2 regions of the Hominimerdicola aceti genome follow, and region 2 is predicted to be linked to the other one. Evidence: predicted binding sites of a transcription regulator. Region 2 holds the regulator's gene; the other holds the start of a gene.

Region 1 (15,414 bases), on a different contig from region 2:
CTTGAAAGTCAGGGCATTGGATATGTGATATATAATGATATTGAGGAAAACCCATCTGTGGAAACTGTTTACACAGCGGCAACGGCGGCGGTAAAATACGGCGTGGATATGTTCGTGGCAGTGGGCGGAGGTTCGCCAATGGACGCAAGCAAGGCGATATCAATGCTTGCTAAGAATGGGATAGTTTGCGAAAATGCCGAGTTTTCCGAAAGCGAGAGCGTTGTAAAAGCTGAGAAGTGTGAGCTTCCAGATAGCATTGCCAAGGTGGAGGAGCTTCTTTACACTCCTGCGAAACTACCTTTTTACCCTATAGTCTGTGTGCCTACCACCTGCGGAACAGGCTCGGAGGCTACACCTTATTCTATCCTGACGTCCCACATTAAGCAGACCAAGAAATCTATTGCCCACAAAATTTTCCCGTCACTTGCATTGGTTGACTACAGCTATCTTAAAACCTCCTCATACAGCGGCATGAAAAGCACCTGCGTTGACGCACTTGCTCACATGATAGAGTCACGGCTCAACACCAACGCAAATGCGTTCAGCCGTGCATACGCTGAGGAGGGTATGAGGCTTTGGGCAAGCTGTAAGGGCTGTCTTGAAACTGATGAGAGATTTGCTCATATGACCGATGATGAGTTCTCAACTTTCATGCAGGCATCAGTGCTTGCAGGCATGGCGATAGCCTACACAGGCACAAGCATACCTCACGGTCTGAGCTACACTTTGACATATGAAAATGGCGTACCCCACGGCAAGGCAGTAGGCGTTTTTCTGTCAGGCTTTTTGAAAAAATACGGTGACAGCATCGAAGCTGAGTATGTTGTAAAACAGCTTCTTGACTTTGATGATCTTGACGCTTTCAGGGACTATATCAGGACGCTTTTTGGCAAGCTTGATATGTCAGAGGAGCTTTGGAAAAAGGACAGGGACGGAATACTTGCCAACCCTGCCAAGCTTAAAAATTATCCTTTTGAGCTTACGGCAGATGTGCTTGACGATTACGTTCGCTATTATAACGCATAAAAAAAGCTGTCAGGGCAGTGGCTCTGACAGCTTTTTTATTACATCTTCGCAAGCCTGTCTATCTCTGCAAGTTCAGCCTCTGTGAAGTCAAGGCGGTCAAGACAGCCTATGTTTTCCGTTATCTGCTCAGGACGGCTTGCACCGATAAGCACAGTAGTAACAGCCTTGTTGTGAAGCACCCATGAAAGTGCCATTTGCGAAAGGGTCTGTCCCCTCGAAGCAGCGATATCATTAAGCTTGTTGAGCTTTTCTATCATTTTGTCGTTAAGCTCATTGCCTATCCATGTTTCGCCTCTGCCTACCCTTGAATCTGCCGGTATGCCTTTTAGATATTTGCTTGTGAGAAAGCCCTGATACAGCGGTGAGAACACTGCAATGCCAAAGCCCTCAGAAAGTGCAAGGCTGTCAAGCTTATCGTCCTCTATCCAGCGGTTGAGTATGGAATATGAGGGCTGATTAATAATAAAAGGAGTTCTGAGCTCTCGGAAAATTTTCAGCATTTCGGCTGTGTCGGCTCTGTTGTAATTTGATATGCCAACATAAAGCGCCTTGCCCTGTCTTACTGCATTGTCAAGTGCAAGGGCAGTCTCTTCAAGAGGCGTTTCGGGATCTCTTACATGGTGATAGAAAATGTCAACATATTCAAGCCCCATTCTTTTTAGAGATTGGTCAAGGCTTGCCGTGAGATATTTTCTCGAGCCGTTTCTGTCACCGTATGGACCTGCCCACATTTCATAGCCTGCCTTGGTGGAAATACACATCTCGTCACGGAACTCTCTCATGCCACGATCGAGTATCCTGCCGAAGTTTTCCTCTGCCGAGCCGTTGTAGGGATTGCCATAGTTGTTTGCAAGGTCAAAATGTGTGATACCGCTGTTGAACGCAGTGTGTACCATTCTTTCCATGTTCTCAAAATTGTTTTTCAGGCTGAAATTCTGCCAAAAGCCCAAAGACAACGCAGAAAGCTTAAGCCCGCTTTTCCCACAGCGGTTGTATATCATTTTGTCATATCTTCTATCGTCAGGTATAAACATTTCAAAAAACCTCCTATATAATCGTGTTAGTGCATAAATTATCCCACTTACTTTTATGATTATAGCATATTGTATTATCTATGTCAATGTGCTATAATTGAATAAGTTATATGATAAAAAATATGTGTGTAATGCACAATAAATGGAAAGATAATAATATGAGAAATGATATGAACAGAAGAATTATCGCTGCTGTATGTGCAGTAGTCATGACGGGAGCAATGCTCACAAGCTGTGCTAAAGAAACAGGGGAAAGCTCAAAAGCAGAGAGTAGTCCTGTCGAATCTCAGGCTGTGACAACAACGGCTGAGCCTGTTGTAACTCTCCCTGCCACCACAAAACAGGTGATAAACTCTGAACCTGCTACTTATGAAAGCCTGAGTGCTGACAAGGCTGAAAAAGAAAGTTTTAAGAAAAAGGTACGATCAGAAAGTAAGATACCTGTTATAAGCGTCACGACTGCCCCTGACGATATGATAGCTTCAAGGGAGAAGTATACTTCCTGCGTGGTGGACGTTTTCAATTGTGATGAAAAATTGGAGATAAACGAAGCCTCAGCAGGCATAAAGGTAAGAGGAAATTCAAGCGCATATTACGGCGATGTTAGTCAGATCCTTGCAAACAAAGTGCCTTATAGGATAAAATTTGATAAAAAGACAAATATGCTTGGGCTTAATAACGGCGCAGAGTGCAAAAGCTGGGTGCTGTTGAAATCAGATTGGGATCTAATAAGAAACGATATCGCATTCCGTTTTGGCAGAACTATCATGGGTGACAGCAATTTCTGCTCAGACGGTCAGCTTGTTCACCTCTATGTGAACGAGGAGTTTCAAGGCGTTTATGAGCTTTGCGAACAGTGTCAGATAAATCCGAACAGAGTGGATATCTCCGAGCCTGCGGAGGGCTGCACCGACACTGATATAGGCTATTATCTTGAGCTTGACAACTATGCAACAAGCGATGAGGATAACCATTATATAAGCATGGACTATGAAAATGCCACTGTCACCGACATAAACGGCGAAACAAGGCAGTTCGTTCCTGCGGAATATTCTATCAAGAATGACCTCTATTCGCAAAATCAGATAGACTTTATTGACAAGTATCTCAACAATCTGTTCAAGATAGTTTATGAAGCCTGCGAGAACGGCAAGTATTATAAATTTGATGAAAATTATGACCTTGTTGACTCTGATGTTACCACCGCTGAGGAAGCCGTTTCTAACGTTATGGATATAGACTCAGTGAGAGATATGTATATTCTTTATGAGATCGTACATGACTATGACTGTGGTGAGGGAAGCTTCTATATGTGCGTCGATCTTTCAAAGGACAGTAAATGTCCTAAGCTTAAATTTACCTCACCTTGGGATTTTAACTGGGCATATAATGACAGCACTGAGAAATATTATGCTGGTGCTTTCACAGACAAGAATTTTGTGGCTAAAAAAGGCGACCGTTCAAACCCATGGTTTATCATTCTTTGCAAGCAGGATTGGTTTATGGACGCTGTCAAGGAAAAGTGGACGGAGATGAGCCAGGAAAAGCTTTTACAGGGCTGTATAAAAACAGAGCGTGAATATCTTAAAGAGTATGACGCCGACCTTAGAAAAGGCGAAGAGTGGGGCCCTGACTCTGCGGAGGATCTTTTCAATTGGATCGAAAACCGCATTTATTGGCTCAATAGTCAGTGGAAAATAAAGTCTGACGTTAGTAACAGTGCTTCTTAAATGATAAATTTTATTCAATTAAGGCAATACCGCGCAAAGATTGTGCGTCAGATGCGTAGTCAGATTTTTTGTCAGATTGCACAAAAATTCCGCAGGCATACTGCCGTATGTCAAGGGATTTTTGTGTGATATGACGGAAAATCTGCAAGCAGATGGCGTGCAAAGCCGTCAGGCGGGCTTTGTGCGGTGTTGCCTTAATAAATCAGGCTTGAAAAATGCTGTAAAATCGGTATAATAAGATAGTATCCCCATATTGAAAGGAGGAAATGTCTGCAACGCAGGCATAATAAAATATGACGGAAAAATTATTCAAGCTGAAAGAAAATCACACCGATGTTAAAACTGAGATAATGGCGGGCGTGACGACTTTCATGACCATGGCATATATCCTTGCCATAAACCCGAGCATTCTCGGCAGAACGGGCATGGATCCTACAGCCGTACTTCTTGCCACCTGTATCGCCTCTGTTATTGGAACAGTGTGCATGGGACTTATGGCAAATCTGCCTTTTGTGCTTTCCGCAGGCATGGGACTTAACGCTTACATGGCTTACACTGTTGTGGCAGGCTATGGCTATCCATGGCAGGTTGCACTGCTGGCAGTTTTCGTCGAGGGTATCGTCTTTATCGTGCTTTCTCTTACAAACGTCAGAGAAGCCATTTTCAATGCAATACCTGTGGTTCTGAAAAAAGCGGTGTCCGTTGGCATCGGTCTTTACATTGCCTTTATCGGACTTCAGAATGCTGGACTTTGCGTTGACAGTTCAGCCACTCTTGTTACCATAACAGGCTTCCGCAAGAATTTCACAACTTCGGGCATATGTGCGCTTCTCACTATCGTGGGACTTTTCATCACTATTATCCTATATATCAAAAAAGTCCGTGGCTCTATTCTTATGGGTATAGTGGCAACATGGGTAATAGGCATGATATGTCAACTTGTAGGGCTGTATGTTCCTGACGCTGAAAGCGGCTATAATTCGCTTTTTCCTACAATGTCGCTAACGGATTTTTCAAAGCTTGGCGAAACATTTGGTCAGTGCTTTAAGGTGGATATGCACAGCATTGGTATCTTCAATTTTATAGTCGTGGTATTCTCCTTCCTGTTCGTTGACCTTTTCGACACTTTAGGCACTCTTATCGGCGTATGTTCAAAGGCAGATATGCTTGATGAAAAGGGCAGACTTCCGCAGATAAAGCCTGCGCTTCTTGCTGACGCCGTTGCCACAACGGCAGGCGCAGTTCTTGGTACTTCCACCACCACAACATTCGTTGAGTCCTCAGCAGGCGTTGCCGCAGGCGGCAGAACAGGTCTTACCTCTATCACAGCCGCAGTGCTGTTTGCACTGTCAATGTTCTTTGCACCTATCTTCACGGCTATACCATCCTTTGCAACAGCTCCTGCACTTATAGTAGTAGGCTTTTTGATGTTCAGCTCTATCACTGACATCAAGTTTGATGACGGCAATTATACAAAGGCTATCCCTGCGTATCTTTGTATTCTTTCAATGCCTCTTTTCTACAGCATTTCAGAGGGCATCTCTCTTGGAATAATCTCATACGTTGTTATAAATCTTGTTTGTGGAAAGCGCAAGGATATCACACCGCTTATGTATGTGCTTGCAGTGCTTTTCGTGCTGAAATATGTTTTCTTATAAGGAAAGCTTTCAAAGAACAGGTCTGAAACTAGCCATGCTTTCCTGTTCGTTCTGCTACAGAATGAGAATTGGCGTAAAATGACAAAAAAGCGGCAGCCGTTACCGACTGTCGCTTTTGTTATATACTTTTTATTATCTCTCTGAGTTTTTCCGTAAGCACTGTCGCTGCCTTTTGGTGGGTCTTTTCAGTAGGGTGCCAGTTTGCCGCAAAGCCGTCGTTTGCACCGTCCTGCTCATGGAACATCATTGAGCTTATCTTGCTGTCAGCGTGGCTTTTAAGATATATCTTTATTCCCTCCTCAACAGCAGGGAATATCCTCTCGCCCATTATTCCAACAGTGCAGAGAATGTAAGCCTGCGGATTTTTCTCACGAACGACCGCAAGAAAATCAGCATAAAGCTTTGAGAAAACAGCCTGCCTGTCCTTGTAGTCACGGCAGTAGCTGTCGTCGTTTGTGCCAAGGTTTATAACGATTATCTGCGGAATATATTTGCTGAAATCCCAAGGGATATCCTGCGGAGCAGTTCCTGCAAAATTGCCCCTTGAAAAGCCGTAGCTACAATAGAACTGTGGAATTGTCTGTTCACTGATAGGCTCGTCACCTTCTGTGTAGCCTGAGATTATACCGTAGCCACTGGCTGAAAACATACTGTATTCAGCGTCAAGTGCCTTGGCGGTCTTGTAGGCATAGGCTTTTGTAACGTCCTCTGTGGCGGTGGTGAACTGGTGGTTTTCGTCCTCATCATCAACACCATAGCCACAGGTTATAGAGTCGCCGATAAATTCTATTTTAAGCGGTTTTTCAGGCAAAGCCTCAGCACTGCCCTCGGCGAAAGCCTCAACGCCAACTGCTGACATTGGAGATTCTGAAAGCTTTATTATCTCCACAACTGACTGAGCGTTTTCCGTGCGGTCTATTACCGTGATCTCTTTTTCTGCACAGTCGATCATCTCGTCAACTACTCTCTTGCCGTCAACATAAACGGCTATCCTTGCATAGTCAATAGGATTGTCGCCCACTGCGATATTGTCGCCTTTGAGATTCAAAACAAGCTTTGTGCCGTCAAATGTGAATGACGCACCGCTTCCTGAAAGACCGAGCAACATTATCTCGTCTTTGAAATATACTCTGCCTGTGAGCTTTGCATTTTTGTCAAGCTGTAATCTATCCATACTTTTTCCTCTTTTTCATCTATGATCTTCTTTAGCTGACGCAAAAAGGCTGCGTGTCAGCTCCGTAACAATAAGAGTATAACACACAGCCATATTATTGTCAACTTATGCAAGGGAATTTACATCACCCTCACGCTTTTGCTTAACAAGCAGAGCAGCCACAGCAAAGAATGCCACTGCAAACAGTGCCTCGATACCAATGCAGATGAGATATTCCTTTGTGCTGAATACTCCACCGCTCATGCCGAAAAGCATATTGTTGGCTTTGGTGTACCAATATGCAGGGAACAATCTTCCCACTGCAAGAACACCTCCCGTGAGCAATTCCTGCGGCACGAAAACTCCGCAAAGAAAGCTCATGCCAAGACCGATTATGTTCGATATAGCAGTTATGCCGTTGTCGCTAAGGTCAAACTGCGCTATTATCATTGCTATGCCTGCGGCGGCAATGATATATACAAAGCTGTTAAGGCAGGCGAGCCAGAATTTCACGCTGAGCGTTTTGCCCCAAATTATTGCGACTATCATAAACAAAAGCCATATGCTAAACACCAAGATACTTGCCCCAAGAGCCGTCTGTCTGCTGTAGTTTGCTGACGTCAGATTTGAACACATTGTGCGTTCTCGAACGCCTTTTCTGTTTAGCGTCAGTATAACGGGGCAAAGGGTAACAATGAGCATGGAAAGCATAACGTATGCAAGATACTGAAAATAGTAGCCGAATATTGCCGGCATACCTGTTCCGCCCTTGTTGTTAAAGTTTTTAAGCTCCGCCTTTACTTGCTGAGAAACTGCCGTTTGGGCAAGTTCCATAGCGTTTTCTGTGCTTTCACCTGCCGTCATGTACGCCTTTACGCTTGAAAGATAGTTGTCAAGCCTGCTTTCAAAAAGCTGTCCGCCGTAGCTGGAGGGCATTTTGAAATTCTCAAAAAGTCCGTCAAAATCCCCTGCGTTTATCTTGTCGCCAAAGTCCTTGTTTATATACAGAACATAATTGGAACGTCCGTAATAAACGGCGTCGATGACCTCGTCTTCATCATCTGCAAGCTCCACCTTTTTGTTGCCGCTGAATATAAAGTCCTGCAAACGCTTGCTTTCGGCACTGTTGTCACGGTCAATGACAGATATGGACATTTTATAGTCCTCATAGTCATTGTTATCTTTTGCAGTATCCGCCATTATTACTGCTATGACCATAAATATGACGAGATATAATATAGCAGACGTAAGCCTTGTTTTGAGTATTTTCATAAAGGTCTTAAAGACTTGCATATTTACGCCTCCTTGTAAGAACATATCCACCAAGGGTGAACAGCACTGTGTATATCGCCATTGAAATTATCTTTACTGTGAACCGCCTGTAATCATCGTAGAGATTAAGACAATAGAAGCTGTCTGAGATAATGGCGGCAGGGTTTATTTCATTGAATATCGGGCAATGCTCTGCAACAGTGCCTTTCATGGTGTTTGACATAAGACCGCTGAAGAAACAGCAGGTCATTGATACCGCCATGACTACAGACATTTTTAAACCCTCTTTTATGCGGAAAGAGCCAACGAAAAATCCCATGGATATTCCCATTATTCCGCCTAGCACTGCGGCAAGGTAAACAAGGGGGAGCTTACTGCCGAAATCCACTTTAAGCACAAATCTCAGGAACGTCACCGATATCACCATGCATATCATTTCCACCACATGAAAGGCTAAAAGCGTTGCCGTTATGCTTGTAAGCTTGTTCACTGGAGAACAGCAACGTCTTGCGCCAAGCGCAGATAGGTCGCCCTGATTTTCCTGTGCCACGAACAGACCTGACATCGAGCCGAAAAGTGCCGTCATGGCAAGGAGATTATAGAAAAACTGTATCGTTATATCAGGATTGCCGTGGAGAGGTATATCCTCATTTGGGCTTATCTTCTCAGAAAGGGAAGCTATGACCTTATCAAGCTTTTGCGGAGCGTTCTTTGCAGTGTCAGTTATTATCTTTTCCTGAGTTTTGTATTGCTGTATGAACGTCTTTACAATGGTCTGCTGGATACCTGTTGAGCCAAACTCAAGGGAGAGGTCGGAAGCCTTTATAATGCCTTTTATGTCTTCGCTTTTAAGCATTTCTTCTGCCTTGTCAATGTCTGTATACGTCACCTTGAAAAGAGCATCATCACCATCTGATATCTGTTCAAGCACCTGCTTAAGGATATCGTTTTCTTCTATATTTGTCACCGCAACAGGTATCGCATTGAATACAACATCTTTTTCGTATATTCCTGAAAACGCCATCTTAAAAAAGCAACCCAGTATTATAGGAAAGGCTATGAGCCAGAAGAGTATGGCTTTTTGACGCAGACAGCTTTTAAATTCGTATTTGAATATGTGTGAGAACATTCTATCACTCCTTATCCCTGAGAGCCTTGCCGGTTATTTCAAGGAAAACGTCATTGAGGGTAGGCTGCTCAGAGTAAACGCTGCCGAAGCCCACCTGATTTTCCTGCAATATTTTCAGTATCTCAATAAGATTGTGCCGTCCTCCTGTACAGCGTGCAACGAGCTTGTTGTCGGCATAGGAAACATTATAAACGTGTTCCAAAGCTTCTATTTGTTCACGGACGTTTTCAGGAAGCTGGAGTATCTCGGCGGTGATAGTTTCGGTGTTTTTTATCATTCGTTTGAGTTCCTCTGTAGTACCCTCGGCTATTTTACTGCCCTTATCCATTATGGCGATACGGGTGCATATCTGCTCGACTTCCTCCATGTAGTGGGAGGTGTAAATTATAGTCGCACCCTCACGGTTAAGCTGTAAAATGCCCTCCAGTATCTTGTTTCTTGATTGTGGGTCAACAGCAACTGTCGGCTCGTCAAGTATGATAAGCTCAGGCTTGTGTGCGATACCACAGGCAATGTTAAGTCGTCTGAGCAGACCACCTGAAAGCTTTTTAGGGTGGAACTTCACGAAGTCCTCAAGTCCCACAAAAGCTATGGCATCGTCAACATATTTCTTTCGTGTGGCTTTGTCGGTGATGTAAAGCCCACAAAAATAGTCAATGTTCTCATACACAGTCAGCTCGTCAAACACCGCAACATTCTGCATTATAACGCCAATACGCTTTTTTACCCCATAGTTCACAGGGGACATTTTTTCACCGAATATCTCGATGTCGCCCTTATCGTATGCCAGCAGTGAGAGCAGGCAGTTTATCGTGGTGGTCTTACCCGAACCGTTAGGACCGAGAAGTCCGAAGACCTCGCCTTTTTTTATTTCAAGATCAAAGTGGTCAAGAGCAATAAGCTCCTTGTATCTTTTTACCAGATTGCCTATTTTTACTACAGTTTCAGCCATAAGAAAAACCTCCCTTAGTTTGTATTATCATTATACAATACTATCCGCCAAAAAGCTAGTGAGAAAAGTCACATCTTTCATGTGACAAATGTCATATCATAAAAAAGCAGAGCGGCTGGTGACCAACTCTGCTTTGCAGTTATTTAAGCTGTGCTGTAAATATCATCATGCCGTTTTCGACTTTGCATGATATCTTGCTTTTGTGCGACCTGACTATTGCCTGTGCAATAGAAAGTCCAATGCCGTAGCCACCTTTTTTCTCTCCCTTTGACCGAGAACGTGAGCTGTCGTCACGATAAAATCTGTCAAAAAGTTTTGTTAGGTCGCCTTGCGGTGGTTCTTTGCAGGTGTTTGAAACTTCAAGGTCTGTTTCCTTGCCATTGTGAGAGGTGAAAAGCTTTACTATTACCTCGCCATCCTCGTCAGCGTATTTTACTGCATTTTCCGTGAGGATAGAAACAAGCTGTCTTATCGCACCCTCGTCGCCGTGATAGGAAAGTCCGTTGGCAACATCAATGGTGAGTTTTTTGCCCTTTGTTTCCGCAAGGGTAGTAAAAGGCGAAGCGGCGTCATAAACAGCGTCAGAGATATTGAAATCAGCCATGGTAAGAGCAGGATTTTCCTCCTCCATTTTCGCAAGGCTTAAAAGCTCTTTCAGCAGACCGTTGAGCCTTGTTATCTGATTTTTTATGCTCACCGTCCACTGGTTTGGCTCTGACACCATTTCAAGAACTTCCGTGTTTGCGGAGATTATGGCCTGCGGCGTTTTTATCTCGTGCCCTGCGTCGGTAATGAACTGCTTTTGCTTTTCAAAGCTTTCCACAACAGGTCTTATGGCACGCTTTGAGAAGATTATGATAAGCAGACATACAAGTACATATCCTGCCGCACCTATAGCGCACGAAACCAGCAAAAAGCGATTTTTGGTGGCACTGTCACTGCGGCAGTCCATGAAAACTATTATCTTGCCTTTGTCAGTGTCGCCTGTTTTGTAGCGGTAGTTTCCTGACGTGCCTGAAGTCTTGCCGCTGTCAAGAACGCTTTTGCCGTATTCTATAGCCTGCGAACTTGACACCGCCGCAACGTGTCCTGTATCTACCTTGGTTATTTCGCCATTGCTGTCGGCGTATACAACAAAATATCTTGTCTGATACTTAGTTTCCTCGTTAAAGCCTCTGTGCTTATCAGGCTTTTTGCTCTCAGGGGGAGAGGCGCTGTCTGAATTATCCTGCGGCTTGTCATGCTTCATGCCCTTGGGGTCGAACTCAGGAAATCTGCCGTCATTTTCGATTATTATGTTCAGCAGATTGTCTGCATTCTTGTTGGTCTGATAGATGTTCACTCCATTTATACCGCCTATTATGGCAAACTCTACGATAAGAAGGCACACAGCGGCGATAACAACGAATTTCCGCTGTAAACGCTTAATCATTGTGATGTTCCTCTAAGGTATATCCAACGCCCCTTGTGGCTTTTATCTCGATATCTGCATCGATAAGACCAAGCTTTTTACGCAGATATGAAATATATACCCACACCACGTTTATCTCAGCGTCAGAGTCATAGCCCCATATCTTTTCCATGAAACGCTCTGTGGAAATAAGCGTGCCGTGATTTAGCATAAGGGCTTCTATCATTTGAAACTCTTTGTTGCCAAGCTTCTGAGAGCCGTTAGGACCTGAAAGCTCAAAGCTCTGTCTGTTGAGAGAAACGTTTCCGAAAGTAAGGGTAGAGGGTGCAAATTCAGTGCGGCGGCGTGTCATTGCCCTTATTCTCGCAAGAAGCTCGCCCATTGCAAAGGGCTTTGTAAGATAATCGTCAGCACCTGAATCAAGTCCGGTTATCCTATCGTCAATATCAGACTTTGCAGTGAGCAGCAGAACAGGGGAGTCGATACCCTTTTCACGGAGTTTTGTAAGCACCTGTATGCCGTCCATACCAGGCATCATAATGTCAAGTATTATGCCGTCATAATCCTGTGCAATTGCATAGTTGTATGCGTCGATGCCGTTGTAAACAGCGTCAACAGAATAGTTTTTGTGTTTAAGCACTGCCGAAAGCGCATTTGCAAGCTCCACCTCGTCCTCAGCAAGAAGTAATCTCATTAAAATTCCTCCCTATAAGTCAGTATAATATCTTACGATATATGATAACCTATGAACTTAAAACTCACTTTAAATGTATTATACCATAAATATTCTTTTCGGGCAATAAAAATCTGCCCCCGAAAACCGAGGGCAGATAAAAGATTTTTGAATTAGAATGCTGTCTTATAAATGCCGAGGATAGACTCAACTGTGCAAGGTCTTGGATTTCCTCCTGTGCATACGTCTGCGAATGCAGATTCGCTCAAAGCCTGAAGATCCTCTTCCTTAACGCCTATCTCGTGGAGCTTCTCAGGGATTCCAACGTCCTTTGAAAGCTGCTTAACTGCGTTTACTGCGGCTGCTCTGTATTCAGCCTGGCTCATGCCTGTTGTGTCAATGCCCATTGCTTCTGCGATGTACTTGAACTTTTCGCCTGTGTATTCAGCGTTGTACTCCATTACATACGGAAGAAGAACTGCATTTGCGATACCATGAGGTGTGTCATAGAATGCACCGAGCGGGTGAGCCATGCCGTGAACAACGCCAAGACCAACGTTTGAGAAGCCCATGCCTGCGATATACTGACCGAGAGCCATATCTTCTCTGCCCTGTGGGTCATTCTCAACAGCCTTTCTCAGTGAACGTGAGATTATCTCTATTGCTTTAAGGTGCATCATGTCTGTAAGCTCCCAAGCGCCAAGTGTTGTGTAGCCCTCGATAGCGTGTGTAAGAGCGTCCATACCTGTTGAAGCTGTAAGTCCCTTAGGCATTGATGACATCATCTTTGCGTCGATTATAGCAACTACCGGGATATCATGAGGGTCAACGCAAACGAACTTTCTCTTCTTCTCCTCGTCTGTGATAACATAGTTGATAGTTACCTCTGCGGCTGTGCCTGCTGTTGTAGGAACTGCGATTATAGGAACGCAAGGGTTCTTTGTGTCAATAGCGCCCTCAAGAGAAGTAACGTCAGCATACTCAGGGTTGTTTATGATGATACCGATAGCCTTTGCAGTGTCCATTGATGAGCCGCCGCCGATAGCGATAAGATAGTCAGCACCTGCTGCCTTGAAAGCTTCGATACCAGCCTTTACTACCTTTACAGTAGGGTTAGCCTTTACCTGAGAGAATATATCATAAGCAAGTCCTGCTTCCTCCAAAAGATCTGTAACGTTCTTTGCAACGTTAAATTTGATAAGGTCAGGGTCTGTTACAACAAGAGCCTTTTTAAAAGCTCTCTTCTTTGCCTCTGTAACTATCTCGCTGATCGAGCCTGCACCGAAATATGAAGTTTCATTAAGTATCATTCTGTTAGCCATTTGATTATTCCGCCTTTCAAAATATATGATCTCTGTTATCAAAGTTATATCTTTGATTATTGATATTATACAACTTTTATACCGAGATTTCAACTATTTTTATGTAAAATATCAGTGGCGTAATATTGTGTAAAACAGCCAAAAACATAAATCATTTAATCTAAGGCACACCGTACAAGGCGTAACCTGTGAATGATACTTTTTTCTTGACAAATCGGCAAAAATGTGCTATAATTCTCAATTAGGAAAGTTACCTTGCGGAAAATTTCGCAAGGTGCTTTTGTGTTTTATAGGCTTTTTGTGAAAAATTACGATTTTCTTTCCTTTGATGGGAGAAAATATATTTATAATTTTTATTGTTTATAATTTTTGCGAAATATATTAAGCAAATCGTTACAGAAAGCATTCGCTTTGCTGTGTCTTGATAAATCGGAGGAGTATGTATGATTAGAGAAGATTTAAGAAATGTTGCTATTATTGCCCACGTTGACCACGGTAAGACTACCCTTGTAGACCAGATGCTCAAGCAGAGCGGTACTTTCAGAGAAAATCAGGCTGTTGAAGAAAGAGTCATGGACTCTAACGATATCGAGCGTGAGAGAGGAATCACTATCCTTGCAAAGAATACTTCTATCAAGTATAAGGACGTTAAGATAAACGTTATCGATACCCCAGGCCATGCTGATTTCGGTGGTGAGGTAGAGCGTGTTCTTAAAATGGTAAACGGTGTTATACTGCTTGTGGACGCAGCCGAGGGTCCAATGCCACAGACAAGATTTGTGCTTCAGAAAGCACTTGAGCTTGGTCATAAAATAATCATCGTTATCAACAAGATAGACAGACCTGACGCTCGTCTTAACGAGGTAGGCGACGAAGTTCTCGAGCTTCTCATGGATCTTGACGCTACTGACGAGCAGCTTGACAGCCCTATCCTTTATTGCTCAGGCAGAGCAGGTACAGCTACTCACTCACCTGATGAAGAGGGCAAGGATATGATACCTCTCTTTGACGAGATACTCAGCTATATCCCTGCACCTGAGGTAGATACTGAGGGCCCAATGCAGTATCTTGTTTCCGCTATCGACTACAACGAGTATGTAGGAAGAATAGCTATCGGCCGTATAGAGCGTGGCGAAATGAAAGTTAATCAGGACGTTACGATCGGCGACTATCATCAGACTAAGAAGGAATATCGTGGCAAGATAGTTACAATGTATCAGATAGAGGGACTTAACAGAGTTCCATGCCAGAGTGCAAAGGCTGGCGATATCGTTTGTATAAGCGGTATCGAGAACATCACTATCGGTGACACTATCTGCGACTTCGGCAACTTTGAGGCTGTTCCTTTTGTAAAGATATCTGAGCCTACAGTTGAAATGACATTCTCTGTAAATAATTCGCCATTCGCAGGCAGAGAGGGCAAGTTCGTAACGAGCCGTCACCTGAGAGACAGACTTTTCAAGGAGCTTCTTAAGGACGTTTCACTGAGAGTTTCTGAAACAGACAGCACAGACGCATTCAAGGTCGCAGGCCGTGGCGAAATGCACCTTTCTATCCTTATCGAGAATATGCGTCGTGAGGGTTATGAGCTTGGCGTTTCAACACCGCACGTTCTGTTCAAGGAGATAGAGGGCAAGCTTTGCGAACCTATCGAAAGACTTGTTATTGACGTTCCTGAGAACTGCGTAGGTTCTGTTATGGAGAAGATAGGTGCAAGAAAGGGCGAGCTTCAGGAAATGGCACCTGTTGGAAGCAGAATGAGACTTGAATTTCTTATCCCTGCAAGAGGACTTTTCGGATACAAGAGCGAGTTCCTTACAGACACAAAGGGCGAGGGTATCATGAGCTCTGTATTCCATGACTACGAGCCATACAAGGGCGAGATACCAAAGAGAGCAACAGGCTCACTTGTTGCGTTTGAAACAGGCGAGGCTGTAACGTACGGTCTTTACAACGCACAGGAGAGAGGCGAGCTGTTCATCACAGCAGGCACACCTGTATATGAGGGAATGATAGTTGGCGCTTCACCAAAGCAGGAAGACCTTGTTGTAAAT
Region 2 (15,414 bases):
CAGAGCTTTAACCCGTTCTCAGTGATGTGGTTTAGGTTTCATTCACCAAAAGTCACAAGAGGTCAGCTTATCTCAAAATACAGAAAAAATATAGACCTTGAGTATATCGAAAGATTCATCTGCGCCCAGCCATTTATATGGCGTTTTATATCAAAACCGCAGTTCATTGCAGCTGACCTTAGGTCAATAAGCCTTGAAACTGCATTTCAGGCCGTTGATATAGATGCAGACTTGCTCACATGGACGGGAAGAGGCAAAGAGCTTATAGAAACTGCTTCACAGTTTTCAAAGACAGTTATAGCAGAGCAGTTTCCAGATGATTTTGATTTTTCTGACAATTGGGAGGAAAGCTGTGAATAAGATGCAAGACCTTCCATTGTGCGACCTTAACGAAGTCAAACGTACTGCAAAACGCACTGACAGCGATATTTCAGGCTGTAAATTTAGCGGAGAATATCTTGAAAGCGAAGATCTCTCCTGCCTGTCATTTATAAACTGTATGTTTGAAAACTGCACCTTTACCGATTGCGATTTTGAGCGTTCCTCATTCGTTGATGTGACGTTCATATCCTGCGATCTGTCAAATTCATCACTGGACTCATCCTACCTCAGCAGATGTGAGTTCCGCTCCTGCAAGCTCGTTGGCGCAGAGTTCAAGGATTGTTCCATTCAAGGTGTAACCTTTGAATCCTCAAACTGCGGATATGCCATATTTGATAAGTGCAAGCTGTCTGAAACCCAGGTGAAAAACAGTGATATGTCCTCCGCTGAGCTTGTTTCCTGCAATTTAAAAGCGTTTAAGACAAGCGGAACTAAATATCTCGGCACATCATTTTTCAGAACGGCTCTCGGCGGCGTTGATTTTTCTACCTGTCTTGTAAGTGGACTTCGCGTTTCTGATACATTCAGAGAACTCCGAAACGCTGTTTTTTCAGCCAATCAAGCTGTGGAGCTTTCAATGCTTCTTGGAATAAGAATAAAATAATTTTAGCCGCTATGACAATAAACGTCACAGCGGCTTTTTTATCACTTTTTATCCTGTTCTATCAGTATTTTCACAGCGTTCACCGCACAGTGGATACCTCTTGTGGTGTCGTCGCTCACATTGTCTTCAAGGTCTGCCTTTGAACGCTCCACGTTCCATATAGCTGTTATAACAGCTCCACAGCGGACGTGTCTTGTGATACCTACTGAGAAAACTGCGGCACATTCCATTTCGGAAGTCATACAGCCGCATCTTAAATATGCGTCCCAGCGGTAATTTATATCGCCGCTCACAGGCATTGAGTCAGGCTCTACTTCTCCATAAAAGCTGTCCTTGCTGTGGACAACGCCCACATGATAACGCTTGCCAAGCTTATCTTCTGACAGTTCAGCCGCAGCTTTTGCAAGGGCAGTTGTTACAGTGAAATCTGCTACAGCAGGGTAGCCCTCGGGGAGATATTCTTTTGACGTACCTTCGCCACGGACAGCCGCCGAAGCTATAACAAGGTCGCCACCGCTAACGGAAAGATCCATTCCTCCGCTTGTGCCAATACGAATAAATGTGTCTGCGCCGCACTTTACCAGTTCCTCCACTGCAATTGCCGCAGATGGCCCACCGATACCGGTCGAGCACACAGTTACCTTTTCACCGTAAAGATAGCCTGTATAAACATTGTATTCTCTGTTTTGAGCCACCTGCTTTGCGTCATCAAGAAGTGCCGCTATTTTCGGCACTCTTCCAGGGTCGCCCGGCATAATAACATATCTGCCCACTTCATCAGGGATAGTTCTGATGTGAAATTGTCTTTCACCGTCCATAATGCTTGCCATAAAAATTCCTCCTCTCAGAATTATTCGTCGTATGGATAATTATTTTCTTCGTATAATTCATTTTCTGCAAAATTTTTTCCGGATTTCTGCTTTTTCTTTATATGTATAAGCACTATGATAAGCACTATTGCTATAATCGCAAACAGCCCGCCTAATCCGCAGAAAACAACTGTTAATATGGTATTGGTTGTATCATTTGGTGCATAAAACGTTTCAGGGTCGTCAGGGTCACAGAATATCTGGATCGTTTGTCCTCTTCTGTATCTGATGTTGCTGGAATATGTATTGCTGTGAGTGGTGTAGAGCTGTCCGTCAACGTTATATGAATACACTGGTGTGTAAACTGTGCTATATGATACGTGTCCGTCATCGTCCTCATGTCGTTCATCTTTACTGAGAATGTCTGATATTATAGCATTGACTTCAAGAGTACATCTGTTTTTGAGCTGAGTTTGGTGTATTGCAAAACCTATTCCAACTGCAAGAAATGTCACGCCAACCAACATGAAAACTAACGCTATTATTTTCATTGCTGATTTGCTGTAATGCACATGAGATCTTTTGTAATAACGCATATTTTTCCCCCATTTAAGCATAAAAGCCAACACCTTAATATGGCGTTGGCTTTTGTTTTATCTTACTTTTCCATTTTCATTGAAATGTCAAACGCCTTGACTGAGTGTGTGATAGCACCGATAGAAATGATATCAACGCCCGTTTCAGCTATTGCACGGATTGTTTCAGAGGTCACGTTTCCTGAAGCTTCTAAAAGTGCTTTGCCATTTGTCATTTCAACAGCCTTTGCCATATCTTCATTTGTCATATTGTCAAGCATTATTATCTCAACGCCAAGTGTAAGAGCTTCTTTGAGTTCTTCAAGGTTTCCGACTTCAACTTCTATCTTGACAGTATGTCCCATTTTTTCTCTGAGAGCGTTTACTGCGCCTGTCATGCTGCCATATGCGTCAAGGTGAGTGTCTTTTAGCATTGCGCAATCTGAAAGATTGTATCTGTGGTTTTTTCCACCGCCTACTGTAACTGCATATTTCTGCAAAACTCTAAGACCTGGGAGCGTTTTTCTTGTATCAGCAACAGACGCCTTTGTACCCTTTACAAGCTCAACGCATCTGTTTGTTGCAGTTGCAACGCCTGACATATGCTGAACGATATTCAGTGCCGTTCTTTCGCCTTTGAGCAAGGCTCTTGTTGAGCCTGTTATTCTTGCGATAATGTCACCTTTCTTGACCTTTTCACCATCATGGATAAATATCTCACATTTAACATTGCTGTCAAGAAGCTGAAAAACTCTCATTGCAACATCAATTCCACAAAGAACGCCTTCGTCCTTTGAAACATACTTTGCTGTTGAAACTGAATTTTCGTCAACAAGATAATCCGTTGTAACGTCTATATAGTTGATATCCTCCAGCAGAGCTGTTTTAATGATATCGTCGATCTGAAACTGCATTAATCTCATTTGTTTTCCTCCATTTTTTCTTTGGATTTGAGCTTTTCGATAGCGTCCTTTAATACGATATAAGCGACAGTTGTAAGAGACCTTGCTTCAACATAATCTCTGTCTATTTTGAAATTACCGTCACAAAGGAAATTTTTTAGCTTTGTGACTTCTTCAAGATCAGGCGGCAAAGCCTCCTTATCAGGGATAACGAAATATGCACGCTGCATTATATCTCTTATCTCTGTTCTTATGCCCTGAGGAATGTGCGGGGCTTCATTGTCTATCTTGAAATCGTATGTTTCAAGGTCACCACTGTCAGAGTTTATCTTCTCATTGATGTCAGCCGCAGCACGTCTTGAAAATACCAAAGCTTCAAGTAGGGAATTGCTTGCAAGTCTGTTATTGCCGTGAACACCTGTATGTGAACATTCGCCGCAGGCATAAAGCCTATCAATGTTAGTTCTTGCATATGTATCAACATTTATGCCGCCCATAAGGTAATGATGACAAGGGAAAATAGGTATCATATCCTTGGTCATGTCATAACCTGCTTCGAGAAGCTTTTCATTTATCATAGGAAATCTGTTTCTGACAAACTCAGGGTCTTTGTGAGTGATATCAAGATAGAATTTGTCAGAGCCTGTTTTCTTGGCTTCAGCCATGATCGCATGAGAAACAACATCTCTTGGCGCAAGCTCCAGACGGTCGTCATAATTTTGCATAAATCTTTCGCCGTTGCAGTTTTTAAGATAAGCTCCCTCGCCTCTGACAGATTCAGATATAAGGAAAGTTTCACGAGTGTGCTTGTTGTTAAAGCCTGTTGGGTGGAACTGGATATAGCTGAGATTTTTTATCTCTGCTCCAAGCTCATGAGCAATAGTTATGCCGTCGCCTGTTGCGATAGCGGAGTTTGTAGTGTATTCGTAAACTCTGCCTATTCCACCAGTTGCAAAAATGGCGTATCTGCAATTATATGTCGTATATTCGTTGTCATTAGTCAGCACAAGAATGGAAAAACCTGTTTCGGTTTTCTTTGCGTTGCACATAACGGCATTTTCGAGTATCTCAACATTATCTAGCTGTTGAACATTTCTTAGTAGAGTTGTTTCGATCTCCAGACCTGTGGTATCAGCATGATGAAAAATCCTGTTCATACCGTGTCCACCTTCGAGAGTGCGGTGATAAGATCCATCAGGACACTTATCAAAGTCAGCACCAAGCTCTATGAGTTTTCCAATGTCAATATAGGCTTCGTCAACAAGGACCTGAGTGGACTCAGGATCATTTTCAAATCCACCTGCTACAAATGTATCATGTTTGTGATATTCAGGCGAGTCCTTTGGATTGTCATAAACGCCTGCAATTCCACCCTGCGCAAGGGAAGAGTTACACAAGGTCAGCTCTCTTTTGGAAAGCACAAGTACATTTAAATCACGGGAAAGGTTAAGTGCTGCATATAGACCTGCCGCACCGCAGCCAGCGATAATAACGTCATAATTTTTGTTGTTCATATTTGTAACCTCTTTGTATGGCGGAGTGTCGCCAAGTGTTATGTAAAAATCACATCAGATATTGCTCTGAAATAATTTATACTTATTTCATTATACCATATATTTTTTCCTTTTTCAACTGTTATTTGAATATATAATACACATACCTTACATTATTATTTTAAGTGCAAATTAACAAAAAAATGACTGCCTGCTCCCTAAAGGGAACAAGCAGTCGGAGGTTTATTATAGATCAACTAATAATCAAATATTAGTCACTCTGCAAATTGCTTTGTCAGCAAAGATTATTTGCCGTAGTAAGCCTTGAGGTACATTTCCTTCAGCTCGCTCATCAGTGGGTATCTTGGGTTAGCACCTGTGCACTGGTCATCAAATGCGTCCTCAACCATGTTGTCGAGAGTGTCAAGGAAGTGCTTCTCGTCTACGCCGTAATCAGCGATAGTCTTCTTGATACCAACTCTTTCCTTGAGTGCCTCGATAGCGTCGATGAACTTGTTGAGTGTATCCTCATCGTTCTTACCAACGATACCAAGTGAATGTGCACACTCGCAGTATCTCTCAAGAGTATGTGGATACTGATACTGTGAGAAAGTACCCATCTTTCTAGGTGTTGGGTCAGCGTTGTATCTCATTACCATTGTGATAAGGAGAGCGTTAGCAACGCCGTGTGGCAGGTGATGATAAGCACCGAGCTTATGAGCCATTGAGTGGCAAACACCGAGGAATGCGTTAGCAAATGCCATACCAGCCATTGTAGATGCTGTAGCCATTTCCTCACGAGCCTTAACGTCTGTCTGACCGTTGTCATATGCACCTGGCAGATACTTGAAGATAAGCTTCATAGCTCTAAGTGCAAGACCGTCAGTGTAATCTGTAGCCATTACAGATGCATAAGCCTCAAGAGCGTGTGTCAGAGCGTCGATACCTGATGCAGAAGTCAGACCTCTTGGAGCAGACATCATCATATCTGTATCAACGATAGCCATGTTAGGCATGAGCTGGTAGTCAGCCAGAGGATACTTAGTACCTGTCTTTTCATCAGTGATAACTGCGAAAGGTGTAACCTCAGAACCTGTACCAGAAGATGTTGGGATAGCAATGAAGTATGCCTTCTCACCCATCTTAGGGAATGTGTAAACTCTCTTACGGATATCGATATATCTCATAGCCATATCGAAGAAGTCAGCGTCTGGATGCTCGTAAAGAACCCACATGATCTTACCAGCGTCCATTGCAGAACCACCGCCGATAGCGATAATTGTGTCAGGCTCGAAAGCTCTCAACTGAGCAACACCTTCAAGTGCACAAGCAAGTGTTGGGTCTGGAGCAACATCGAAGAATGTTTCGTGGAGAATACCCATTTCATCGAGTTTATCTGTGATAGCCTTTGTATAACCATTCTTATAAAGGAACTGGTCTGTTACGATGAATGCCTTTTTCTTGCCCATAACAGTCTTCAACTCGTCAAGAGCAACAGGGAGACAACCCTTCTTGAAGTATACCTTTTCAGGTGCTCTGAACCAAAGCATATTCTCTCTCCTCTCAACGACTGTCTTAATGTTCAGCAGGTGCTTAACGCCAACGTTCTCAGAAACTGAGTTGCCGCCCCATGAACCGCAGCCGAGTGTGAGGGAAGGAGCAAAGTCAAAGTTGTAGAGGTCACCGATACCGCCGAGTGAAGAAGGTGTGTTTACGATAAGACGGCAAGTCTTCATTCTTGCAGCGAACTTATTGAGCTTTTCTCTCTCGTTTATGTTATCTACCCAAAGAACTGAAGTATGACCAAGACCGCCGTTGTTTACGAGAAGTGCCTCTGCGATGTCAAGAGCGTCGTCAAAGTTCTTTGACTTGTACATACCAAGGATAGTTGTGAGCTTTTCGTGACCGAAAGCCTCTTCAGGAGCTGTGCTTGTAGCCTCGCCGATGAGTACCTTTGTATCCTCTGGAACTTCAAAGCCAGCCATCTTAGCGATAGTTACAGGACGCTGACCAACGATCTTAGCATTAAGAGCACCGTTGATGAGCATTGTCTTTCTTATCTTGTCAGCCTCTTCATCATTAAGGAAGTAGCAACCTCTCTTGATGAATTCCTTCTTAACATCGTTGTAAACTGTCTTATCAGCGATAACTGTCTGCTCTGTAGCACAGATCATACCGTTATCAAATGTCTTAGAATGAATGATAGAGTTTACAGCGTTTACGATATCAGCAGAAGAATCGATGATAGCTGATGCGTTACCGGCACCAACACCGAGAGCTGGTGTACCAGATGAATAAGCAGCCTTTACCATTCCAGGACCGCCTGTAGCGAGGATTGTGTCAGACTCTCTCATGATCATGTTTGTGAGTTCAAGAGAAGGAACATCGATCCAACCGATGATACCCTTTGGAGCACCTGCTGCAACAGCTGCATCATAAACGATCTTAGCAGCAGCGATAGTTGACTTCTTTGCTCTTGGGTGTGGTGAGATTATGATACCATTTCTTGTCTTAAGACAGATAAGTGTCTTGAATATAGCAGTAGAAGTTGGGTTTGTTGTTGGGATAACAGCAGCGATAAGACCGATAGGCTCGTAAATTCTCATTGTGCCGTAAGCCTTATTTTCCTCAAAAACACCACAAGTCTGAACATTCTTGTACTTATTGTAGATGTGCTCAGCAGCATAGTTGTTCTTGATAACCTTGTCTTCAACGATACCCATGCCTGTTTCCTCAACAGCCATCTTTGCAAGTGGGATTCTTGCCTTGTTAGCAGCGATAGCAGCAGCCTTGAAAATCTTATCTACCTGCTCCTGTGTGTAGGTAGCGAAGATTGCCTGCGCAGCTCTTACTTCAGCGATCTTAGCAGTCAGAGCTTCCTCTGTATCGACGATGCCGACTGTTTTAGCTTCACTCTTTGCCATAAAATAAACCTCCAATAAATTAATTATTGTTTTTTACTCTTGATAACCCCCGCTCGGGTTTTATCTTATTTATATTATATACGATTGTTATTTTTTTGTCAATCTTATAAAGTTACAGCTTTTTTGATATTTTACGTCGCTTTATTATGCAATATACATAAATATTGAACATTGTTTTATGATAGATTAACAATTCATGACCGTCAAATTGCACAATAAAAATTAGATTGATAAAAATTTATCATATATGCTGCCTGAAAAAAGATTAATAAATATAAGATAAAAACTAAACAAAAATAAAACAGTTGTGAAAATAACGAAAAAGTGCTTGACATTTAGAAAATCTGTAGTATAATATAGACATAACAGAGATACATAGAAAGCACGGAGATGTAAAGGTAATTTTACACAATAAAGCTGTTGAAAAATCGATGTATACTCTGAAGCTCGACTTAATACCATATTTTAAAATAAAAGGAGATATGACTTATGAAACTTGATAACTTTGTAGCATCCAGCGACATCTATGATGTTTATGAAACTGATGGAATGGCAGTCAGGATCTATAAGAAGCCTGAATACAAGGAAAAGTGTCTGTATGCGGCTCTTACACACGCAAGAGTTGAAACAACACTTGGCAATTCCTTTATAAAGATGCCTGTTCTTCACGAGGTTTCCGTTATCGACGGCAAATGGGCTATTACAATGGACTTTATAAAGGGTAAGACTCTTCAGCAGCTTATGGACGAAAATCCAGACAAGAAAGACACGTATCTTAACCAGTTTATCGACATTCAGTGCGAGATACACGCTCAGTATATGCCACTTCTTTCAAAGCTGAAAGATAAGATGGCAAGACAGATCAAGACTCTTGGTCAGATCGACGAGATAAAGAAGTATGAGCTTCTCACAAGACTTGATTCAATGCCAAAGCACATCAAGCTTTGCCATGGTAACTTTGAGCCAAAGAACGTTATCATCAATGACGAAGGTACTTATGTTATCAATTGGGGTTCTGCTAGACAAGGCAATGCTTCTGCTGACGTTGCAAGAACATACCTGCTGTTCTGCCTTAACAATCCTGATCTTGCTGAGGCTTATCTTGATAAATATTGCGTAAAGAGCGGAACATCTAAGCAGTATGTACAGGCTTGGTTGCCGATCGTTGCAGCAGCACAGCTCATTAAGGGCAAACCAGAGGAGAAGGATTTGCTCATGAAGTGGATCGACGTTGTAGATTACGATTAGTCTTTTCGTCAGGTTGTAACAAATTTGTAACCTCTTATTGTGCAAATAGCTAAAAAATGATTTATCCCGATTATGAGTTTCGTCATAATCGGGATATTTTGTTACAATTCTTTATAATCCCTTTACAGAGTAATTTTCATGTGATATAATGTGAAACTGTTGAAATATGACATAATGATTTAGGACTACAGAGGTTATTCGGAGGATCAATATGAAAAAGCTAATGATAGCTGTTGCTATAGTTTGCACTATGTTTGCTTTCCCGGCTTGTGGAAAAAATGCCGATAATAAAACAGAAAATAATGTTAATCTTACAAATAATGACGTAACGACAGCTCAGACAGAGGTTTCTGATGAAGTGCCAGACGAAACTACTTCACTCCCTGACAGAAGCACTCTTGAAAAGATACCAGATGAGGCTGTAGATTCGTTTAATCAGGTCGTAGATGTCTGCAAGGAGATATACCCTTTGGCTGAAAAAACAAAAAGGCTTTATGGCTATACAGGCACTAAGACTGTGAACAAAAAGAATTGTTACATTTTTGTTATATATGATAAAAATGATGATGTGTTGACAAAGGTGGCAACTGTCGCTGCCGAGGTCGCATCAGATAAGCTTTACGTTCTCGATGATGAAACAGGAAGTGCTGAAAAAATCAATACCGAGGATGTTAAAACTCAATCTACAGAGTCATGGGCAGATCAAGTAACTGAGTCTTTTGCTGAATACTATCAGAGCAAAGAGGTTAACGACCATCTTGCTGCAGTTGTTGAAACAGCCGCGGTTAAAACAGTTCGCTAATACTTTATATAAAAAAATCACACCAGACTTCTGGTGTGATTTTTTTTTATTCGATCTCTTCGCTGTTGTCAGTATCAGTGCTTGTGATGATATTTGTTGCATATGTAAGTGTAAGCAGGCTGTCACCCAAATGGACGTTTTCCACAACTATGTTTTCATAGTCGATGCTAAGATCATAATGTGAAAAATTCCAGAACGCTTTCAGACCAAGATTTACAAGCTGGTCTGCAATAGCCTGAGTGTTTGCCTTCGGTATACAAAGCACAGCTACAACAGGGGAGTTTGCTTCGCAAAAGCTTTCTATATCATTAGTGTGACGAATCGGTATGTTTCCTACCACTTCACCAGTGAGCTTAGGGTTTATATCAAATATGCCAATGAGATTGCAACCCCTTGTTTCAAAGTTAATATGTGTGGCGATAGCTTTACCAAGGTTTCCTGCACCGATAAGTATGGTCTTGAAATGCTTGTCTACTCCGAGTATCTTGCCTATTTCCATTCTAAGCTCGTCAACGTGATAGCCATATCCCTGCTGACCGAATCCGCCAAAGCAGTTAAGGTCTTGTCTTATTTGTGAAGCCGTGAGCTTCATTCTCTCTGAAAGCTCCCTTGAAGATATTCTTTCAAGTCCTTCTTTTTGAAGCTCACCTAAAAATCTATAATAACGTGGCAGTCGTTTTATTACTGATGCGGATATCGAACCGTCTTTAGACATATATTTACACTTTCCTTTACTAATAAACATGATTGATAAATAAATAACAATATCACATAATATAATAGCACTAATCTTTTCTTTTGTCAAGGACTTGTAAACTCTCTGCGGTCTTAAAAAAAGCAGCCTCGTTTTACAGAAGCTGCCTTATGTACATTAATTTTATTCTAGATCTTTTTTCTTTACAGAAGCAACACAGAAGTCGATGCGTTCTTCATCATCTTCTTCATTTCCTGAACCTGTGAGAGGAACTCCTTTTGTTGGGTCGATCCCGTCAACGGCTGTAACAAGCCCTGTACCCTCGCCAATAGAAGCACCTGGTACTCTGAACTTTGTAATGTCGATAGGCTCGATAGAGGTCTCAACAGGCTTTTCAAGCTGTGGTATCCATTCATATGGTACACGATAAGCTCTGTAGATCATGTTGCTTTTGAATGTTCCAGCAAAATTCTTAAAATAAGGGTTTACAAATTCCCAAACTATTTCATGGTCAGGTGTGACCTCAAGAAGATGTCCATCTGAACCTTCCGTAATAAGAGTGTTTCCGTTCGGAAGTCGCTGTGCAGAGCTAATGTATGAGCTATAGAACTTAGAAGCGTCAGTAAAAAGCAGATTTCCTGCTTCAAGTGGAGTGTACTGCCATGTTATTTCAAGTGTAACAGGATTGAATTGAAGTACTCTTGAGTAATCTCTGTGTGCATTGTTCACGCCTGTGAGGGAAGCAGGGTTAGGTGTGCCGTAGCCACCCTCGCCACCGTTATCGAATACCAACAGGTCGCCCTCTCCAGGAAGTCCCTTTGGTATCATGTGCAGGTGGTGCTGACCAATTATCCAGCCAAGCTTCTTTGTGGCTTCGTTTTCGTTGAAGTTAGGACCTACACGCCATACTATCTTACCTGTTGATTTCTCGATAATTCCGAGTATGTTTGAGTTTCTTGCGTCAAATATGATATTGTCTGGGTGGAAGCGTTTGTCGCCTGCGTCATACCACTTATTTTCGCCAAGGGTAGAGAAGTTGTTTATGTGCATCCAATCTCCACCTGCCTCACCGTGAAGACCAGGGTTTCTGAACAATGCGTTCTTTGCGGCCTCGTCAAAGCCAAGCTCATCAAAGTGGTCGCTTGCACGCCAGCTCCAAATTATATTGCCTTCCCAATCCACTTCGATGATCTTATCGTCGATAAGTCTTTTGTCTGAAATATCGTGGTTGTAGAGGTTCTCGTGAGTAAGGATAAGTGTATTGCCACTGTCTGTCTTTGGCTCACCATTTGGATAATAGTAACCCACAGTGCTGCCCTCACGCTGAAAATCATGGTGCTGTCTAGCCATATAGACCGGTTCTTTACCCGGGTCTGCAACAAGTTCAGTTTTGTCGAATTTCCATACGATATGACCGTCCCAGTCTACCTGAACAAGATCAAGTTGATCCTGATATGCATATTTACCTCCTCTTGCTCCTGTTGTGCCCATTACATATCCGCCTGGGAGTATTTTGTTAGGAAATCCTCCCAGTCCAGCCCAAAGCTTTACTTCATTGCCATTCATATCTATGAGCAGAGCACCTTTAGCGGACGGGAAGATCGTATAGCCGCTGTAGGCTTTTTCTTTGTTGTATATTGTAACTCCTGTTGGATAAATGCTTGGATAACCCATGTCTGATTCCTCCTTGTTTATTTGTCTGCTTTTGTCAGGTCTGCCGTAACGTTATCTGGAAATGCTTTTTTTGCTGCATCTGGATAATAAAATTCCCTTATGTTGTAACTGTTTGGATATTTACCATTCTCATACGCCCACTTATTTATTTCATCAAGATGAGATGCAGCTTCCTCAGAAAGTCCCAGTTTAATACTGTACTGTTCCCAGTTTGTTTTGAAATCATCTGGTTCGATTCCATATTTCTTTGAAATTTTTTCAGCCGACTCATCTAAGTTGTCATTTATGTATTTAACGCTTTCATCAAGTGCTTTAAGATAGTTCGTAAGAGTTTCAGTATTGTTCTTTGCAAAGTCGCTTGATGTTATAAGATAAGCAGATACGTTTATCCCTATATCTTTTGCAGATGCGACCTGAGTCCAGCCCTCTGCTTCATATTTTTTTATAGCTGAGCCTGTAACGATAGCGGCTGATGCTTCACCGTTATGTGCAACTGCTATCTGAGTTGATATGGAATCTGTGTTGACGTTTTTCTGCTTTGACGGGTCAAGTCCTAAATAAGTCTGAGCCTGCCAGTTGAAGTATTCTGAAACTGTTCCAATAGAAGTTATCCATCCTTCACTTTCATTTAAAGCATCAAGATCATCTTTGTATTTTGGTGCAACAAAAAGGCCACCGTTATATGAAACGCTAGAACTTAGATCTGAAAAAATCACAAGATTTGTGTTATCGAGAGTATTTCCAATTCTGTTTACAGCAGCAAAATCTGCAAGCAGTCCTGTATCTGCTGTGCCTGTTGCAATAGCGTCAACTGTGTTAATGCCGGCAGCGTATTCTGATGTTTCAAGAGATATACCGTATTTCTCAAATATTCCTTGCTCCATACCGATATAGTCGGCATACTGATCTGGCTGACCTGTCATGTTCGCAACTCTCAAAACGCTAAGTTCTTTACCGTCTTTGGTAACCTTCTTTGCGGCTTTTCCGCTTGATGAACTACCGCATGATGCAAGAAGAGTTGCTGTCAATGCTGTCGATGCTATTATTGCGATTATCTTTTTTATGTTCATCTTTAAATCTCTCCTGTTAAATTAATTATTTTACGTCAAAGTGTTTAAGTTTTTTCTTGCCAATAAACTGTAGGATCCTGTCAGCAGCAAAGCCAATCACAGCAAGTGTGACGATTCCTGCAAAAGCCCAGCTTGTTTTGTAATAAAGCTTCGAGCTGTTTATAAGATAACCAAGACCATCACTGCCGACCAGCATTTCAGCTGCCACAACACAGATGATAGCTGAGCTAAGTCCTAGTCTTATTCCAGTGTAGATATTAGATACCGCTGATGGTACAACTACTGTGAAAAAAACTCTTGCTTTTTTTGCCCCCATGCAGGAAGCTGCTTCCACGAGCTGCTTATCCGTTGAAGCCACACCCGCTATAGTGTTTACGAACATAGGGAAGAATGATGCATAGAAAATAAGTGCTACTTTTGATTCTTCGCCTACTCCGAACCACATTAGAAAGAGTGTCGTCAATGCAATAGCAGGCACAAATCTGAAAAAGCTAAGTATAGGTTCAACGAGCCAGCGTACAGGTCTGAAATTTCCTACAATAAGACCCATAGGAACAGCAAAAATTATTGAAAGTAGCCAGCCTTTTATTACTCTTCCGACGCTTGCAACAATGTCACTCCAAAGAGTTCCGTCTTTGATAAGTTCCTTCATGCTGTCAATCGTTTCCTTTGGGCTTGGAAGAAAATATTCATCATATTTCAAAGATCCTATTCCCCAAAGGGCAATTATTGCTACCCATGATATGATGCCACATTTTAGTATCTTCTGTATAGCAGAGGACTTTGTTTTATTATTTTCCATCTTTAATGTCCTCCTTATTAAATATAGTACAGCTCTGAGTCATCAAGAGCTTTGTTTACGAGAATATTTGTAGTGTTTTCATCAATAGTGTAAAGCTTCTTTATGAGTACTTTTACCTTATCGCCTTTTTTTAAGCGGGAAGCATTAAGTGGATATCTTCCCGTTATTGAGATATTGTCGATCAGAGCTCTTACTTCAAAAGAGTTACCTCTGAATGATACATCTTCTACAACTGCGTCTTCCATAGAGCTTTCAAATGGGTGGTATTCACTGTCTTCAAATTTATTTATTTCAATAAATTCCGGTCGGATTATAGCTGAGGCATTATTTTCTGTAACTTCAAAACCCTTTAGTTTGCTGTAATCCTCGATAATAGCGGACTGACCGATAAACTGAGCAACAAAAGGAGTTTTAGGTTCAAGGTATATCTCAACTGGATTGCCTATCTGCTCAACTCTGCCTTTGTTTGTGATAACAATTTCGTCTGCGACCTCTATTGCTTCGTCCTGATCGTGTGTAACGAAAATGCTAGTTATGCCTATTTTATCAATTGTATCACGAAGCCATGTTCTCAGTTCTTTTCTTACCTTTGCGTCGATAGCTGCAAAAGGTTCGTCAAGTAGAAGGAGTTCAGGCTGAGGTGCTAGTGCTCTTGCAAGAGCGATACGCTGCCTTTGACCTCCGCTGAGCTGGTCAGGATAACGCTTGCCAACGTCAGGCAAGCCAACAAGTTCAAGAAGCTCAGCCACACGTTGTTTGATAAACTTCTTATCTTTTTTCTGAACCTTCAGACCATAAGCTATATTATCGTAAACTGTCATAAAAGGGAAGAGCGCATAGCTTTGAAAAACAAATCCGATACCTCTTTCATTTGATGGAAGTTTGTTGACATTTTTACCATCTATAATAATATCGCCGCTATCCTGTTTTTCCAAACCTGCAAGCATACGCAGGATAGTTGTTTTACCGCTGCCGCTCGGTCCAAGCAGACCGATAAGCTTTCCCTTTTCAATACCGAAACTTACGTTATCCGAAGCTTTAAAATCGCCAAAGCTTTTATTAATGTTTTTTAATTCTATATACATAGCTGACAACTCCAATTAAGATATATTACTGTGATAGTTCCAGTGTCAACATCGCTGCATTCGCTTATTAATCTTTGACAATTTAAGCTCCTCACTTTCAATTCATATCAAGTCGATATGATTAGTATGCTTTTATTATACATGATTTTATGGAAATGTCAATAGTTATAAATGATTTTTGTGAAATCATACATATATGATAGGAATACTTTATTATTGTTGTACATTTTATTCATAACTAACATATGTGAGAAATATGATATACAGAAATGTTTGATAATACTCTTGACAAAGTACGTAAATAGTGATATAATCACTATATTCATAGTAAAACTATATGAATAATATAAT

Evidence for each region. Region 2 encodes Rex, which represses fermentation and respiration genes when NADH is low (regulators of the CRP and FNR family bind a similar motif). Its sites were predicted from a motif close to ATTGTTAANNNNTTAACAAT; they were not measured.
Region 1: the regulator Rex is predicted to act here: its motif matches at 13,583-13,602, upstream of fucO (lactaldehyde reductase).

What each region holds. Positions count from the first base shown of each region.
Region 1 is NZ_JAOQJZ010000004.1:51,268-66,681, reverse strand. Features, by position in the region: gene OCV57_RS05330 (iron-containing alcohol dehydrogenase family protein) at 1-1,026, shown strand, start outside; gene OCV57_RS05325 (aldo/keto reductase) at 1,065-2,060, opposite strand; gene OCV57_RS05320 (CotH kinase family protein) at 2,219-3,790, shown strand; gene OCV57_RS05315 (NCS2 family permease) at 4,084-5,448, shown strand; gene OCV57_RS05310 (SGNH/GDSL hydrolase family protein) at 5,567-6,622, opposite strand; gene OCV57_RS05305 (ABC transporter permease) at 6,728-7,894, opposite strand; gene OCV57_RS05300 (ABC transporter permease) at 7,881-9,002, opposite strand; gene OCV57_RS05295 (ABC transporter ATP-binding protein) at 9,007-9,954, opposite strand; gene OCV57_RS05290 (sensor histidine kinase) at 10,094-11,386, opposite strand; gene OCV57_RS05285 (response regulator transcription factor) at 11,379-12,059, opposite strand; gene fucO (lactaldehyde reductase) at 12,212-13,360, opposite strand; gene typA (translational GTPase TypA) at 13,804-15,414, shown strand, end outside.
Region 2 is NZ_JAOQJZ010000002.1:183,587-199,000, reverse strand. Features, by position in the region: gene OCV57_RS03095 (glycerophosphodiester phosphodiesterase family protein) at 1-360, shown strand, start outside; gene OCV57_RS03090 (pentapeptide repeat-containing protein) at 362-985, shown strand; gene OCV57_RS03085 (nucleoside phosphorylase) at 1,027-1,815, opposite strand; gene OCV57_RS03080 (DUF3592 domain-containing protein) at 1,836-2,390, opposite strand; gene nadC (carboxylating nicotinate-nucleotide diphosphorylase) at 2,453-3,292, opposite strand; gene OCV57_RS03070 (L-aspartate oxidase) at 3,289-4,785, opposite strand; gene adhE (bifunctional acetaldehyde-CoA/alcohol dehydrogenase) at 5,070-7,688, opposite strand; gene OCV57_RS03060 (phosphotransferase family protein) at 8,178-8,936, shown strand; gene OCV57_RS03055 (hypothetical protein) at 9,148-9,738, shown strand; gene OCV57_RS03050 (redox-sensing transcriptional repressor Rex) at 9,785-10,453, opposite strand; gene OCV57_RS03045 (aryl-sulfate sulfotransferase) at 10,616-12,106, opposite strand; gene OCV57_RS03040 (ABC transporter substrate-binding protein) at 12,124-13,176, opposite strand; gene OCV57_RS03035 (ABC transporter permease) at 13,202-13,978, opposite strand; gene OCV57_RS03030 (sulfate/molybdate ABC transporter ATP-binding protein) at 13,996-15,063, opposite strand.